Regions from separate parts of the Aeromicrobium sp. WCS2018Hpa-31 genome, predicted to be linked through region 1. Evidence: predicted binding sites of a transcription regulator. Region 1 holds the regulator's gene; the other holds the start of a gene.

Region 1 (7,383 bases):
CCAGCCAGATCGTGGTGCACGGCAACGAGCGAAACTTCTGCTCCGCGCTCATCACGCTCGATCCCGACGCGGTCGCCGAGTGGGCCACGGCGCATGGCATGGAGGGCAAGTCCTACTCCGAGGTCGTCTCCTCGCCGCAGATGCACGAGGTGATCTCCGGCCAGATCGACGAGCTCAACTCCAAGATCAACCGCTGGGAGACGATCAAGAAGTTCGCCATCCTGGACCACGACCTGTCGATCGAGTCCGGCGAGATCACGCCGAGCATGAAGGTCAAGCGCAACGTGGTGGAGTCGAACTACAAGCACATCCTGGACGGCTTCTACGCTTAGTCCATGACCTCGACCGAACGGCCCGCTCCCGACACCGGGGGCGGGCCGTTCGGCGTTTACGTCCACGTCCCGTTCTGCTCGGTCCGCTGCGGCTACTGCGACTTCAACACCTACACCGCCGACGAGCTCGGTGAGGGTGCCACCCGCGCGACGTACGCCTCCTCGGCCCTGCACGAGGTGCGCCGCATGGCCGACGCCGTCGGGCCCCGGCCGGTCGAGACGGTCTTCTTCGGGGGAGGCACCCCCACCCAGCTCCCCGCCGACGACCTCGTCGGCGTCCTCAGGTCGATCGACGAGCACCTCGGGCTGCGCCCGGGTGCCGAGGTGACCACGGAGGCCAACCCCGACAGCGTCACGCCGGCGTCGCTGGCACGCCTGCGCGAGGGCGGCTTCACCCGCATCTCCTTCGGGGTGCAGTCCGCCGTGCCGCACGTGCTCGCCACGCTGGACCGGACGCACGACCCCGCCCGTGTCCCCGACGCGGTGCGCTGGGCCCGGGAGGCCGGGTTCGAGCAGGTGAGCCTCGACCTCATCTACGGCACGCCGGGTGAGTCGATGGACGACTGGCGGACGAGCCTGGAGCAGGCGGTCTCCCTCGAGCCCGACCACGTCAGCGCCTACGCGCTCATCGTGGAGGACGGGACGGCCTTCGCGCGCAAGGTCCGGCGCGGCGAGGTGGTCATGCCCGACGACGACGAGACCGCCGACAAGTACCTGCTCGCCGACGCGACCCTCACCGCAGCGGGCCTGGGTTGGTACGAGCTGTCGAACTGGGCTCGCGACGAGGCCGCGCAGTGCCGCCACAACCTGCTGTACTGGCACGGCGCCGAGTGGTGGGGCGTGGGTCCGGGCGCGCACTCCTACGTCGACCGGCGGCGCTGGTGGAACGTCAAGCATCCTGCCGCCTACGCACAGCGACTGGCTGCGGGCGAGCCTGTCGAGGCCGACGGTGAGGACATCGACGCCCCCACGGCCGCCCTCGAACGGATCATGCTGGAGATCCGGCTGAGGTCCGGCCTGCCCGTGGCGGCGCTCGACCCCTCGGTGCGGGCGCAGGTGCCGGTGCTCGCCGCGCGCGGTCTGCTCGACGTCGTGGACGAGCGTCTCGTGCTCACCCTGGAGGGCCGCCTGCTCGCCGACGCCGTGGTCCGGGACCTCACGGACTAGGACGCCCGCCCCAGTCCGAAGGGACTTTCGTCATTCGGATGGCATGACCTAGGACACGGTCCTACGGTGCTCCTGGGAGCAAGGAACAAACTCGGGGGAGTTGGCGAGGGAGCAATGCGCATCGCGCATTGGCCAGCTCTGATCAGCATGCTGATCGGCATGGCCATCATCAGTGTGCCGACGTCTGCGGACGCGGCACCACGCACCGTGCTGTGCACGGGGTACAAGCAGTGCGCCGCCAAGGGGTACACCCACGGCGGCTACGCGTCGGTCCGGTCGCGGTCGTACTGGAACATGACGCCCGGTCGCAGCTGCACGAACTACGTCGCGTACCGACTCACCAAGAACCGACTGGTCGCGCGACCGCCCGGCACCGACGCCGCCCTCACGTGGGGCGCGGCCGCGCGAGCCGCCGGACTGCGGGTCAGCACGTCGGCACCACGCCGCGGCGACGTGGCCTGGTGGAAGGCCAACCGAGCACTCGCCGGCAAGAAGGGGCACGTCGCCGTCGTGGAGCGGGTCCGTGCGGACGGTTCCATCGTCGTCTCCGAGGACAACATGAACCGGACCTTCATGTGGCGCACCGTGCGACGAGGGTCGGGGTGGCCGTCCGGCTTCATCCGCTACCCCACGTCAGACGGGTCGCCGTCGGGCGTCCTGGAGTCGCTCGAGGCGACGGACGGCATGGTGGCGGTGCGCGGTGCGGCGAGCGAGCCCGACCGCTGGGGACGCCCGGTCGCCTACACGGTCGCGCTGGGGGCGCCGCTGGACCGGGCGCCGGCGGAGACCTTCACGTTCTCCTCCGCCTACTTCCGGTTCTCGTGGCGACGCACCGTCCAGGTGCGCGGCGAGCTGCGCGCCTACCTGTACGCCCACAACGCCTCCGGCACCAGGGGCAAGGACGTGCTGCTCGGCGTGGCCGACCTGGAGGTGCGGGACGACGGAACCACTCGGGGCGTCGCCGTGCCACGAGCGGACTGGCTCGACGACGTGGTCGCCCCGGTGCTCGGGCCGGTGGTCGGGCCGGGCTGACGGTCCCCGTCGGTGGGCCTCGGGAGACGCCGTGCCGCTCAGGGAGCGGTGACGAAGTCGATGAGCTCCTCGACCCGGCCCAGGAACTCCGGCTCCAGGTCGGTCCACGACCGGACGCGCGAGAGGATGTGCTGCCACGCGCGAGCGATGTCGGCCTGCTCGGCGTGCGGCCAGCCGAAGGCCGCGCAGATCCCACGCTTCCACTCGATGCTGCGCGGGACCACGGGCCAGGCGTCCACGCCGAGACGTCCCGGCTTCACGGCCTGCCACACGTCGACGTAGGGATGCCCGACGACGAGCACGTGGTCGCGGTCCGAGAGCCTCGCGGCGATGCGCGACTCCTTGGACCCCGGGACGAGGTGGTCGACGAGGATGCCGAGGCGACGGTCGGGACCGGGGTCGAAGTCGTCGACGACCCCGACGAGGTCGTCGACGCCGTGCAGCATCTCCACGGCCACGCCCTCCACCCGAAGGTCGTCGCCCCACACCTTCTCGACGAGCTCGGCGTCGTGCTTGCCCTCGACGAGGATCCGGCTGGGCAGGGCGACCCGTGCACGCTGTCCGGTGACCGCACGCGACCCGGACGCGGTGCGGGCCACGGCCTTGGGTGCCGCCGCGACCGGAGCGACGAGCACGACCGGCTTTCCCTCCAGGAGGAAGCCCGGTCCGAGCGGGAACGACTTGCGGCGCAGGTGGCGGTCCTCCAGCATCACCATGCCGAGGTCGCGCTCCACGCGGACGACCTCGCCGACCCACCCCGAGGTGACCTCCTCGACCACGATGCCGAGGTCGGCGGGGGCCTCGGTGGAGCGACCGCGCGGGGGAGCCTTCCAGTCGCCGGCCAGCACGTCCTGTCCGTAACGCCCCGGGTGCCTGGCCTCAGCCATGCAGCACCCCGAGCAGCGTCTGGTGGAAGTCCTCCAGGTCCTCGCGGGTGATGGGTCCGCTGCTGGTGAGGATGCGGGTCGACGGGCGGGTGAGCCCGACGGCGAGGTCCACGGCGGCCGGCCAGCTGGGCGTGACGGCCGACGGGACCGCGTCGAGCGGGGGAACGAGGTCGCCGAGCGCCACCACGTCGCCGTCGGGGACGACGAGCACCAGCTCGCCGCCCAGGGGGCCGTGGCCCAGGTGAACCACCTCGACGAACAGGTCGCCGAGGTCGGCGGCCCAGACCGAGCTGAGGGTGCCGCCGCGCGACTCGTGCATGAGGAAGGTGCCGTCGGAGAGGGTGACCCGACGAGGTCGGTAGGTGAGGGTACGCGTGGTGCCCGTGACCGAGACGACCTCTCCCTCGCTCCCGATTGCTCCCACCTCGTTAGACTGGCACTTGCCCTGGGTGAGTGCCAAAGCGCCACGCCGCGTCGTCGTGCCCCGTCTGCGCGCCCCGGGGCCGTCACGACCCAGCAGGCCCGATCAGCAGAGAGGAGACCGCCGTGCCGGAGGACCGAAGACTCGCCTCTGACGACCGTCGCCTCGAGGTGCTGCGCGCCATCGTCGAGGACTACGTCGAGACCCAGGAGCCCGTGGGCTCCCGGGCGCTCGTGGAGCGGCACCAGCTCGGTGTCTCGCCGGCGACCATCCGCAACGACATGGCGGCCCTGGAGGACGACGGCTACATCGCGCAGCCGCACACGAGCGCGGGCCGGGTGCCCACCGACAAGGGCTACCGGCTGTTCGTCGACCGGCTGTCCCAGGTGAAGGCGCTCTCGACGCCCGAGCGACGCGCCATCGAGACCTTCCTCGGGGGAGCGGTCGACGTCGACGACGTCGTGCAGCGCAGCGTCAAGGTGCTGGCCCAGCTGACCAACCAGGTCGCGATCGTGCAGTACCCGTCGCTGACCCGCTCCACCGTGCGCCACGTCGAGGTCGTCGCGCTCGAGCACGCACGCGTGCTGCTCGTGGTGATCACCAGCAGCGGCCGGGTGGAGCAGCGTGTCGTCGAGCTCGAGTCCACGCCGGGCGACGTGCTGCTGTCCGACGTGCGCTCCCGCATCATGACCGCCACCATCGGGCAGCGGCTGCCCGAGGCGTCGTTGCGCCTGGCCGAGGTGATCGGCACGTTCGCCGAGACCGACCGGCCTCTCGTCACGTCGGTGGTCACGACGCTCACGCACGTGTTCTCCGACGAGCGGTCCGACGAGCGCATCGCCGTGGGCGGCACCGCCAACCTGGCGCGCTTCGGCCGCGACTTCGACTCCTCGATCCGCCCCGTCCTCGAGGCGCTCGAGGAGCAGGTCGTGCTCCTGAAGCTCCTCGGCGAGGCGACCACCGACCCCACCGTGCGCATCGGCCTCGAGACCGGTAGCGAGGGACTGGCGGGCACCGCCGTCGTCTCCTCGGCGTACGGCACCCCCGAGCAGGCGCTCGCCACGTTGGGCACGCTCGGACCCACCCGCATGGACTATCCAGGAACCATGGCCGCCGTCGGCGCGGTCGCCCGCTACGTCGGGCGACAGCTGGCGGACGGCTGAACAGGACGAAGGACCAATGGCACAGGACTACTACGAGCTGCTGGGCGTGTCCCGGTCGGCGACGCCCGAGGAGCTCAAGAAGGCGTACCGCCGGCTCGCGCGCCAGCTGCACCCCGACGTGAACGACGCACCCGACGCGGCCGACCGCTTCAAGGAGGTCACGACCGCCTACGAGGTGCTCTCCGACCCGCAGAAGAAGTCGGTCTACGACCGCGGCGGCAACCCGCTCGGCGGCGGGGGCGGCGCGGGGGGCTTCGCCGGCGGCGGCTTCAGCTTCGACGACATCATGGACGCGTTCTTCGGCGGCGGGGGCAACACCCGCGGGCCGCGCTCGCGCGTCCAGCGTGGCCAGGACGCGTTGCTCCGCCTGCAGGTCGACCTCGCTGAGGCCGCGTTCGGCGTCACCCACGACATCAAGGTCGACACGGCGGTCGTGTGCACGCGCTGCGACGGCAGCGGTGCCGAGGACGACTCCGAGGCCGTCACCTGCGGCACGTGCCACGGGCACGGCGAGGTGCAGCACGTGCAGCGCACGCCGCTGGGCAGCGTCCGGACCGCCCGCCCGTGCCCGACCTGCCACGGCTTCGGCTCGGTCATCCCCGATCCGTGCCACGAGTGCAACGGCGACGGCCGGGTCCGGTCGCGTCGCTCGCTCACCGTCTCGATCCCTGCCGGCGTCGACCAGGGCACCCGCATCCAGCTGGCCGGCGAGGGCGAGGTCGGCCCCGGCGGAGGACCCCCCGGCGACCTCTACATCGAGGTCGAGGTGGCCCGTCACCCCGTCTTCACCCGCAAGGGCGACCAGCTGCGCTGCCAGGTCACCCTGCCGATGACCGCTGCGGCCCTCGGCACGCACGTCGACCTGCCGACGCTCGAGGCCGACCTGGCCGACCAGGACGGGCCCGACACCGTGGGCCTGGAGGTGCCTGCGGGCACCCAGTCCGGCGAGACCCTGACGCTGCGTGGCCAGGGCGTGCCGCGGCTGCGCGGCCCCGGTCGCGGCGACCTCGTGGTCGAGATGGTCGTCGAGACCCCGGACCGGCTCGACGACGAGCAGCGCGAGCTGCTCAAGCAGCTGGCCGAGCTGCGCGGCGAGGACCGTCCCGAGGCGCAGATGGGCTCGACGCACCGGCACGGCATGTTCGGGCGCATCAAGGACGCCTTCCGCTGAGGTGCGGTAGGAAGGAACCATGAGCCAAGACGACTGCCTGTTCTGCGCGATCGTCGCCGGTCGGGTACCCGCCGACGTGGTGGCCGAGGACGAGCACGCGCTCGCGTTCCGCGACATCAGCCCGCAGGCGCCCACCCACGTGCTGGTGATCCCGCGGGTCCACCAGCCCGACGTCGGCAGCCTCGCCGAGGCCGAGCCGGAGGCGGCGGTCGGGCTGCTGCGGCTCGCGCGTCGCGTGGCGCAGGAGGCGGGCGGCTCCTACCGACTCGTGTTCAACACCGGCGCCGACGCCCACCAGACCGTCTTCCACTGCCACGGGCACGTCCTCGCCGGCCGTGCCCTGGGCTGGCCCCCGGGCTGACGTCCCCGGGTCCCGGGGTCCTCGTCGGCCACGGGACGAGCCCGCGACGCCGGTCGTGGGTTGCGCGCGTGTCGCCTGCCCCCCGTACGATGGTGGGCAGACATGACTTCTGACTTGCCCGGGGACCAGCGACCCCACACCTTCACCGTCCCGACCAGCATCGACACCGTCGCCCTCTACGGTCCGGCCGACGCGTTCCTGCGCATCGTCGAGGACGCCTTCGACGCCACCGTGCACGCGCGCGGCAACGTCGTGACCGTCACCGGCGAGCCCGGCGAGGTGGCCCTCGTGGAGCGGCTGCTCGACGAGCTCGTCGCCATCGTGCGCACCGGCCAGGGCCTCACGGCCGAGACGGTCGAGCGCAGCATCTCGATGCTGCGCACCGAGACCCAGGAGCGCCCGGCCGAGGTGCTCAGCCTGAACATCCTGAGCAACCGTGGCCGAACCATCCGGCCCAAGACGCTCAACCAGAAGAAGTACGTCGACGCGATCGACAAGCACACGATCGTCTTCGGCATCGGCCCGGCCGGCACCGGCAAGACCTACCTCGCCATGGCCAAGGCCGTGCAGGCGCTGCAGGCCAAGGAGATCACCCGCATCATCCTCACGCGGCCCGCGGTCGAGGCGGGGGAGCGGCTGGGCTACCTGCCCGGCACGCTCAGCGAGAAGATCGACCCCTACCTGCGTCCGCTCTACGACGCGCTGCACGACATGCTCGATCCCGAGACGATCCCCAAGCTGCTCACCAGCGGGACCATCGAGATCGCGCCGCTGGCGTACATGCGCGGCCGCACCCTGCAGGACGCGTTCATCATCCTCGACGAGGCGCAGAACACCACGCCCGAGCAG
Region 2 (7,383 bases), on a different contig from region 1:
CACCAGCCGGGACAGTGCCCGCTCCGACCGCGACGGGGACCGGAGCCGGCCGTCGGCCGCATCGCCCAGCAGCGTCGTGACGGTCTCGCCCGCGCACACCCGATTGGCACCGATGCCGCCGGTCGACCCGCGCTTGGCCCAGCCGACGACGTAGGCGCCGGCGACGGGCTCGCCGGTCGCCGGGTCGACGACCCGGCCGTCGTGGTTCGGGATCAGGCCTCGCTCCTCGTCGAACGGCAGCCCGGGGACCATGCGTCCGCGCCGGCCGATCGAGCTGACCAGCAGCTGCGTAGGCGCCTCGACCTCGCCGTCGGGGCCCGCGACGGTCACCGACGTCAACACCCCGTCCCCGTGCGCGGCCGTGACCCGGCGGCCGAAGGCCAGCACGAGCCGCTTGCCTGCGCCGGCACCCCCGCCGGGCTCGGACGTCCAGTCGCTCCGCACGCGCGGGAACCCGGCCAGCAGCGCGGCGTTCGTCCCCGTCTCCGGGGCGGCCAGGGTCGTCGCGGTCGCCTCGTCGTCCTCGACGCACAGCTCGATGCCGTCGGGCAGCGTCAGCAGCTCGGGCCGGGTGAAGGCGGCGTGCTCGGGGCCGCGACGCCCCAGCAGCACGACCTCGCGCACGTCGGCCCGACGCAGCGCCTCCAGGGCGTGGTCGGCGATCTCCGTGCCGGCCAGTCGACCGGGATCGCTGAGCAGCAGGCGCGCGACGTCGAGCGCGACGTTGCCGTTGCCCACGACGAACACCCTCGACCCCTGCACGCCGACGGCGTCGCCGGGGACGTCGGGATCGCCGTTGTACCAGGAGACGACCTCGGTGGACCCGTGGACACCGTCGAGGTCCTCCCCCTCGATGCCGAGCCGTCGGTCCTCGGGAGCCCCGATGCCGTAGACCACCGCGTCGTGGTGCTCGAGCAGCTCCTCGTGCGAGAGGTGCCGACCGACCTCCACGTTCATGAACAGGCGCGCGCGGGGGTGGTCGTAGGTCCAGCCGAAGGTGTCCTGCACCCGCTTGGTCTCCGGGTGGTCCGGCGCCACCCCGCCGCGCAGCAGACCGCCCGGGACCGGTAGCCGGTCGAAGAACGACACGTGCGCGTCGGAGGCCGCGAGCAGCTCACGCGCGGTGTAGGTCGCGGCCGGGCCGGTCCCGACGACGGCGACGCGCAGGCCCGTGGGCACACCGGGGCGCACGCGGGCGTGGGTCTGCTGCTTCGCGACCTCGCGCTCGGGCCGCTGCTCGTAGTAGGCCGCGTTCAGCTCGGCGAACACGGCCTCGCCGCCGCGCAGGATCTCGATCGGCTTGATCGCCGACGCCGGGCAGGCGTCGGCACAGGCACCGCAGTCGATGCACGAGCGCGGGTCGACGTAGAGGATGTCGGTCGTGCCGAAGTCGGGCTCCCCCGGCGTCGGGTGGATGCAGTCGACCGGGCACACCTCCACGCAGGAGGCGTCGGAGCAGCAGCTCTGGGTGATGGCGAAGGGCATGGCGGCCTCAGAGCATGTGCACGCGGCGGTACAGCCGCTTGGCCGTCGGCGTCAGCAGCCCGGCCTCGGCCAGGAAGTCCATCAGGTGCACGCACGACAGACGCATGAGGGCGTGGTGGTGCTCGTTGTTCCTGGCCGCCTCGACGGCCTCCTTCACGTCGAGCCCGGCCTCGGCGTACACCTCGGGGCGGACGAGGCTCTTGACGATGAAGTAGCCGACGCTCGCGATCTGCAGGGCGCTGGCGCGGCGGCGGGCCTCGGAGATGCCCTTCATCGCCTCGAGGGTCTCGTGGCGCGCGAACTTCATGTGCCGCGACTCCTCGACCACGTGGATCTTGCAGATCGTCTTGACCTGCGGCGAGACGGAGGCGCCGCGCATCCAGTCACGCTGCATGACGTCGAGGACCTCCTCGGCCACCAGGATCGACGTGTAGGCGACCTCGCCGCGCGCGGTCAGCTTGAGCAGCTTGGCGGCCTTGTGCAGCAGCGGGTGGGGCAGGTAGGAGCGACCGGCGATGTGCTGGGCGCCCTTGGCGAACATGATCGAGTGGCGGCACTCGTCGGCGATCTCGGTGAGCGCGAACCGGAACTCGCTGCTCGCGTAGTCCTTGTCGTAGATGTCGACGAGCAGCATCTGCTGCAGGAGCATCTCGAACCAGATGCCGATGCTCGCGACGCTGGCCGCCTCGTGGCGCGTGAGCGTGGCGCGCTGCTCCGGCGTCATGCGCTCCCACAGGTCGGTGCCGAAGAGCGTGCACCACTCGGGGTTCACGCCGTCGTGCAGCGGGTCGAGCGGGGCGTCCCAGTCGACCTCCTTCTCGGGGTCGTAGGACAGCTGGGCCGACGACGACAGGAGTCGCTCGAGCACGCCGTCACGCTCGACCTCCGCGCGGAACGCGGCGGCGTCGGGGGTGGTGGGGCGGGTCTCGGTGATCGTCATGGCGGGGCTCCTCGACTATGGGACAGACATGATGTGACATCGGGAATGTCATATCCGTACCCACGGTATGTGGAGCGCGCTCGCTCCGCAAGAGATGCCCGTCACCCTTCATCGCGATCGGCAGGGCGGACCGGGACCGCGCACGGGAACCTCACCCGGGCACGGCGAGCTTTCCGGGCGTGCGGGGAATCCCCGTGCGCGGCGGGAGATTCCCAGGTCGACCTGGGAATCCGCGGCACGGGTCAGGGGCGCTCGGCGAGCCAGGACTCGGCCAGGCGGGCGGGTGCGCGTGCGAGCCAGGCGTCCTCGACCGCGGTTTCCAGCCGGGCGGGGTCCACCAGGTCGAGCTCGACCAGGAAGCCGGGGTGGTTCGCCAGGTGCTCGATGGTGAAGAAGCCCGGCACGCCCTCGCCGAGGATCGCGTCGCGGTCGGCGAGGTCCTCGGTGCGCAGCCCGACGATCTCGCCCTGCGGCACCGGGTCGTCGCCGAACCGCCTCAGGTCGGCCTTGCTGAACGGTCGCACCCAGCAGAACATCGCCTTCTCGACGAACCAGGCGCGGTTGCCCCAGCTGGTGCGCTCGGCGACCTCCGGAAGTGCCAGGCACAGACGCTCGACGTCCTCGACGGTGGCCATGCGATCACGGTGCGGGTTGGCCGGCGGCGCGTCAAGCACGGGCGGGAACGACGACGGCGCCCACCCCCGAGGGGGCGGGCGCCGTCGACAGCGCGTCGGTGCGACGACTCAGTGGTTGTGCCCGGCGTGGGCGTCACCCTCGTCGTCGGCCGGCTTCTCGGCCACCAGGGTCTCGGTGGTGAGCAGCATGGCGGTGATGGACGCGGCGTTGGCCAGCGCGGAGCGCGTGACCTTGACCGGGTCGAGGATGCCCTGCGCGATGAGGTCGCCGTACTGGTCGGTGGCGGCGTTGTAGCCCTCACCGGACTCGCGGACCTTCGACACGACGACCTCGCCGGAGACGCCGCCGTTGCGGGCGATCCACTCCAGCGGGGCGTCGGCACCCTTGCGCACGATGCGCACGCCGACGGCCTCGTCACCGGTGAGCCCGAGGTCGCCCTCGAGCACCGAGACGGCGTGGACGAGGGCGGAGCCGCCACCGGCGACGATGCCCTCCTCGATGGCCGCGCGGGTCGCCGAGACGGCGTCCTCGATGCGGTGCTTCTTCTCCTTGAGCTCGACCTCGGTGGCCGCGCCGACCTGGATCACGCACACGCCGCCGGCCAGCTTCGCGAGACGCTCCTGGAGCTTCTCGCGGTCCCAGTCGGAGTCGGTGAGCTCGATCTCGGCCTTGATCTGGTTGACCCGGCCCTCGACCTCGGCGGTCTCGCCGCCGCCGTCGATGATCGTCGTGTCGTCCTTGGTGACGACGACGCGACGGGCGGTGCCGAGCACCTCGAGGCCGACCTGGTCGAGCTTGAGGCCGACGTCGGGCGTGACGACCGTGGCGCCGGTGAGCGTCGCGATGTCCTGCAGCATGGCCTTGCGGCGGTCACCGAACGCGGGCGCCTTGACGGCGACCGAGGTGAAGGTGCCGCGGATCTTGTTGACGACCAGCGTGCTGAGCGCCTCGCCCTCGACGTCCTCGGCGATGATGAACAGGCTCTTGCCCGCGCCGATGACCTTCTCCAGGAGCGGGAGCAGCTCGGCGACCGAGCTGATCTTGCCCTGGTTGACGAGCACGTACGGGTCGTCGAGGACGGACTCCATGCGCTCGGTGTCGGTGACCATGTACGGCGAGAGGTAGCCCTTGTCGAACTGCATGCCCTCGGTGAAGTCGAGCTGCGTGCCGAGCGTGTTGGACTCCTCGACGGTGATGACGCCGTCCTTGCCGACCTTGTCGAACGCCTCGGCGATGAGCTCGCCGATGTGCGCGTCGCGCGAGGAGACGGTGGCGACGTCGGTCATGTCCTTGATGTCGTCGACGTCGCGGGCGATCTCGTGCAGCTTCTCGCTGACGGCCTTGACCGCGGCCTCGATGCCCTTCTTCAGGCCGACCGGGTTGGCGCCGGCGGCCACGGCGCGCAGGCCCTCGTGGACCATCGCCTGGGCGAGCACGGTGGCCGTGGTGGTGCCGTCACCGGCGACGTCGTTCGTCTTGGTGGCGACCTCCTTGGCCAGCTGGGCTCCGAGGTTCTCGAACGGGTCGTCGAGCTCGACCTCACGGGCGACGGTGACACCGTCGTTCGTGATCGTGGGGGCGCCCCACTTCTTGTCGAGCACGACGTAGCGGCCCTTGGGGCCGAGGGTGACCTTGACGGTGTTCGCGAGGGCGTCGACGCCCCGCTCGAGGGCGCGGCGTGCGTCCTCGTCGAACTCGAGGATCTTGGGCATGTGATGCCTTCCTACGCATGGATCAGATGGGGTGCCCGGCGAGTGCCGGACAGAGAGTCAGCGACCGGGGCTCAGCAGCCACGGTCCTGAGGTGGATGGGACCCGACCGGCAAGGCGCGCGAGCGACGGCGACCCGTTCTTGGTCGCCGAGCGAGCAGCAACGCCGCCGGTCGGGAGCCCAGGCACCTTAGGAGACGACGGCGAGGACGTCGCGGGCCGAGAGGATGAGGAACTCCTCGCCCGAGTACTTGACCTCGGTTCCGCCGTACTTGCTGAAGATGACCTTGTCGCCGACGTTGACGTCGAGCGGGACGCGGTTGCCGGAGTCGTCGATGCGACCGGGGCCCACGGCCACGACCTCACCCTCCTGCGGCTTCTCCTGGGCGGTGTCCGGGATGACGAGTCCGGATGCGGTGGTCTGCTCGGCCTCGACGGCCTTGATGACGAGACGATCCTCGAGCGGCTTGATGGTGACCGACACTGGTCGACCTCCCCTTCAACGTTGGTGGAATGACGGATGGAACGTGATGGGTGTGCACGCCGTCGCGGGGGTCGTGCACGGTTGGCAGTCTCGGTACCCGAGTGCCAGTTCCGAATCTAGCACTCACCCCTACTGAGTGCTAAAGGGTGTTCGCCGTCGGCGGACGCTCGTTCCTCCGCCGACCTGCGACGAGGGAGCGCCGTTCGTCGCGGCTGGTTGGATGGGCGCGTGGACCTGGCGACGTTCGAGCGGCTGCAGACCGACGAGGGACGGGCGCTGGTGGCCGAGGTGCACGAGCGGGCCGGGGTCGAGTCCGACCTCGCCCTGGGCACGCGGTTGCGCCGCACCCACGACGTCGAGCTGGTGGCGGCCGCCGTGACGCAGAACCACCTGCGCGGGCTCGCGCGCACCAAGCTGGGCGACGACGCGGCTCGGATGTTCTTCACCCACGAGGCGCTGCAGCAGGCCACCCGCGGCTCGGTGGCCCGGCTGCGTGCCGAGCGCCTCGCCGGCACGGGTGCCCCGGCGGCACTCGACCTGGGCTGCGGCATCGGCTCGGACCTGCTCGCGCTCGCTCGCGCCGGCCTGCGGGTCCGGGGCGTGGAGCGTGACCCGGTGCGTGCCGCCATCGCCCGCGCCAACCTGGCCGCCCTCGACCTCGACGGCGAGGTGCTCTGCGCCGACGCCGCCGACGTGGACCCGATGGACGACGAGGTGGTGTTCCTCGACCCCGCCCGACGCGACGACCGGGGCCGGGTGTTCGACCCCGAGGCGATGAGCCCGCCGTGGTCGGTCGTGGCGGCGCACCTGGCCGGTCACGCGGTCGTGAAGACCCTCCCGGGCATCCCGCACGCGCTGGTCCCCACCGGCGTGGAGGCGCAGTGGGTCAGCGACGGCGGCGACCTGGTGGAGGCGTGCCTGTGGGGCGCCGGCCTCGACCTGGCCGACCGCGCTCCGCGTCGCGCCACGGCCCTGCCCGGCGGAGACGACCTGGCCGGCGACGGCGCACCCGGCGACGTCGGCGAGCTGGGAGGCTGGCTGCACGAGCCGGACGACGCGGTGATCCGCGCCGGTCTCGTCGGAGGCCTGGCGGAGCGGATCGACGGCCAGCTGGTGGACCCGCGCATCGCGTGGGTGACCACGGACGTCGACGTGCGCCACCCGCTCGCCCGCTCGTTCCGCGTGCTGCAGGAACTGCCCTACCGCGAGAAGCAGCTCAAGGCCGCGCTCGTGGCGCTCGACGTCGGCACCCTGACGATCAAGAAGCGCGGCGTCGACGTGGTGCCCGAGCAGCTGGTCCGCCGCCTGCGGCTCAAGGGGTCCGTGCGCGCCACCGTGGTGCTGACCCGGGTGGACGACAAGGCCGTCGCCCTGCTGGTCGACCCGCTCCCCCGCTGAGCCGTCCGGCACCCCGCGCGGGTCCTAGGGTGGAGGCGTGCGGATCGACCTGAACGCCGACGTCGCGGAGTCGGCCGACGACCTGGCCCTGCTCGACGTCGTCACGAGCGCGAACGTGTGCTGCGGCGCCTACGCCGGCGGCGAGGAGCTCATGCTCGATGCGTGCGAGCGCGCGGTCGAGCGTGGCGTCGCGATCGGTGCGCAGGTGGGCTACCTCGATCGCGAGGGCTTCGGCCGACGCCCCCAGGAGCCGGCCACGGACGAGCTCGTCGACGAGCTGCGAGCCCAGATCGACCTGCTCGCCGAGGTGGCCGACGCCGTGGGCGGCCGCGTGGCCTACGTCAAGCCGCACGGCGCGCTGTACAACACCGTCGTGCACGACGAGCGGCAGGCGACGGCCGTGGTCGAGGCCGTGGGACCGTACGGACTTCCGCTCCTCGGGCTGCCCGGCGCCGTCTCGCTGCGGCTCGCCGCCACCGAGGGGCTCCCGACCGTCGCCGAGGGCTTCGCCGACCGCGCGTACACCGCCGCCGGGACCCTCGTCCCGCGTGACCAGCCGGGCGCGGTGCTGGGCGACGTCGACGAGGTCGTGTCCCAGGCGCTGCGCCTCGCCGGCCAGGTCGACTCGCTGTGCGTGCACGGCGACTCCCCCGATGCGCTCGCCCTCGTCCGGGCCGTGCGCGCCGCCCTGGCGGAGGCCGGGCACGAGGTCGGACCGTTCGTGTGAGGGT

Evidence for each region. The regulator HrcA, encoded in region 1, represses chaperone genes, less so after heat shock. The targets are predictions, from matches to a motif close to TTGGCACTCGNNNNNNNCGAGTGCCAA.
Region 2: the regulator HrcA is predicted to act here: its motif matches at 5,371-5,397, upstream of groES (co-chaperone GroES).

What each region holds. Positions count from the first base shown of each region.
Region 1 is NZ_JAVTJF010000004.1:293,559-300,941, reverse strand. It holds gene RQG84_RS07185 (long-chain fatty acid--CoA ligase) at 1-332, shown strand, start outside; gene hemW (radical SAM family heme chaperone HemW) at 336-1,499, shown strand; gene RQG84_RS07175 (CHAP domain-containing protein) at 1,659-2,531, shown strand; gene RQG84_RS07170 (DUF3097 domain-containing protein) at 2,570-3,418, opposite strand; gene RQG84_RS07165 (hypothetical protein) at 3,411-3,842, opposite strand; gene hrcA (heat-inducible transcriptional repressor HrcA) at 3,965-5,002, shown strand; gene dnaJ (molecular chaperone DnaJ) at 5,019-6,173, shown strand; gene RQG84_RS07150 (histidine triad nucleotide-binding protein) at 6,193-6,534, shown strand; gene RQG84_RS07145 (PhoH family protein) at 6,637-7,383, shown strand, end outside.
Region 2 is NZ_JAVTJF010000002.1:243,000-250,382, reverse strand. It holds gene RQG84_RS03380 (4Fe-4S binding protein) at 1-1,485, opposite strand, end outside; gene RQG84_RS03375 (diiron oxygenase) at 1,493-2,425, opposite strand; gene RQG84_RS03370 (hypothetical protein) at 2,668-3,060, opposite strand; gene groL (chaperonin GroEL) at 3,169-4,773, opposite strand; gene groES (co-chaperone GroES) at 4,961-5,254, opposite strand; gene RQG84_RS03355 (THUMP-like domain-containing protein) at 5,483-6,652, shown strand; gene RQG84_RS03350 (5-oxoprolinase subunit PxpA) at 6,690-7,379, shown strand; gene RQG84_RS03345 (allophanate hydrolase subunit 1) at 7,376-7,383, shown strand, end outside.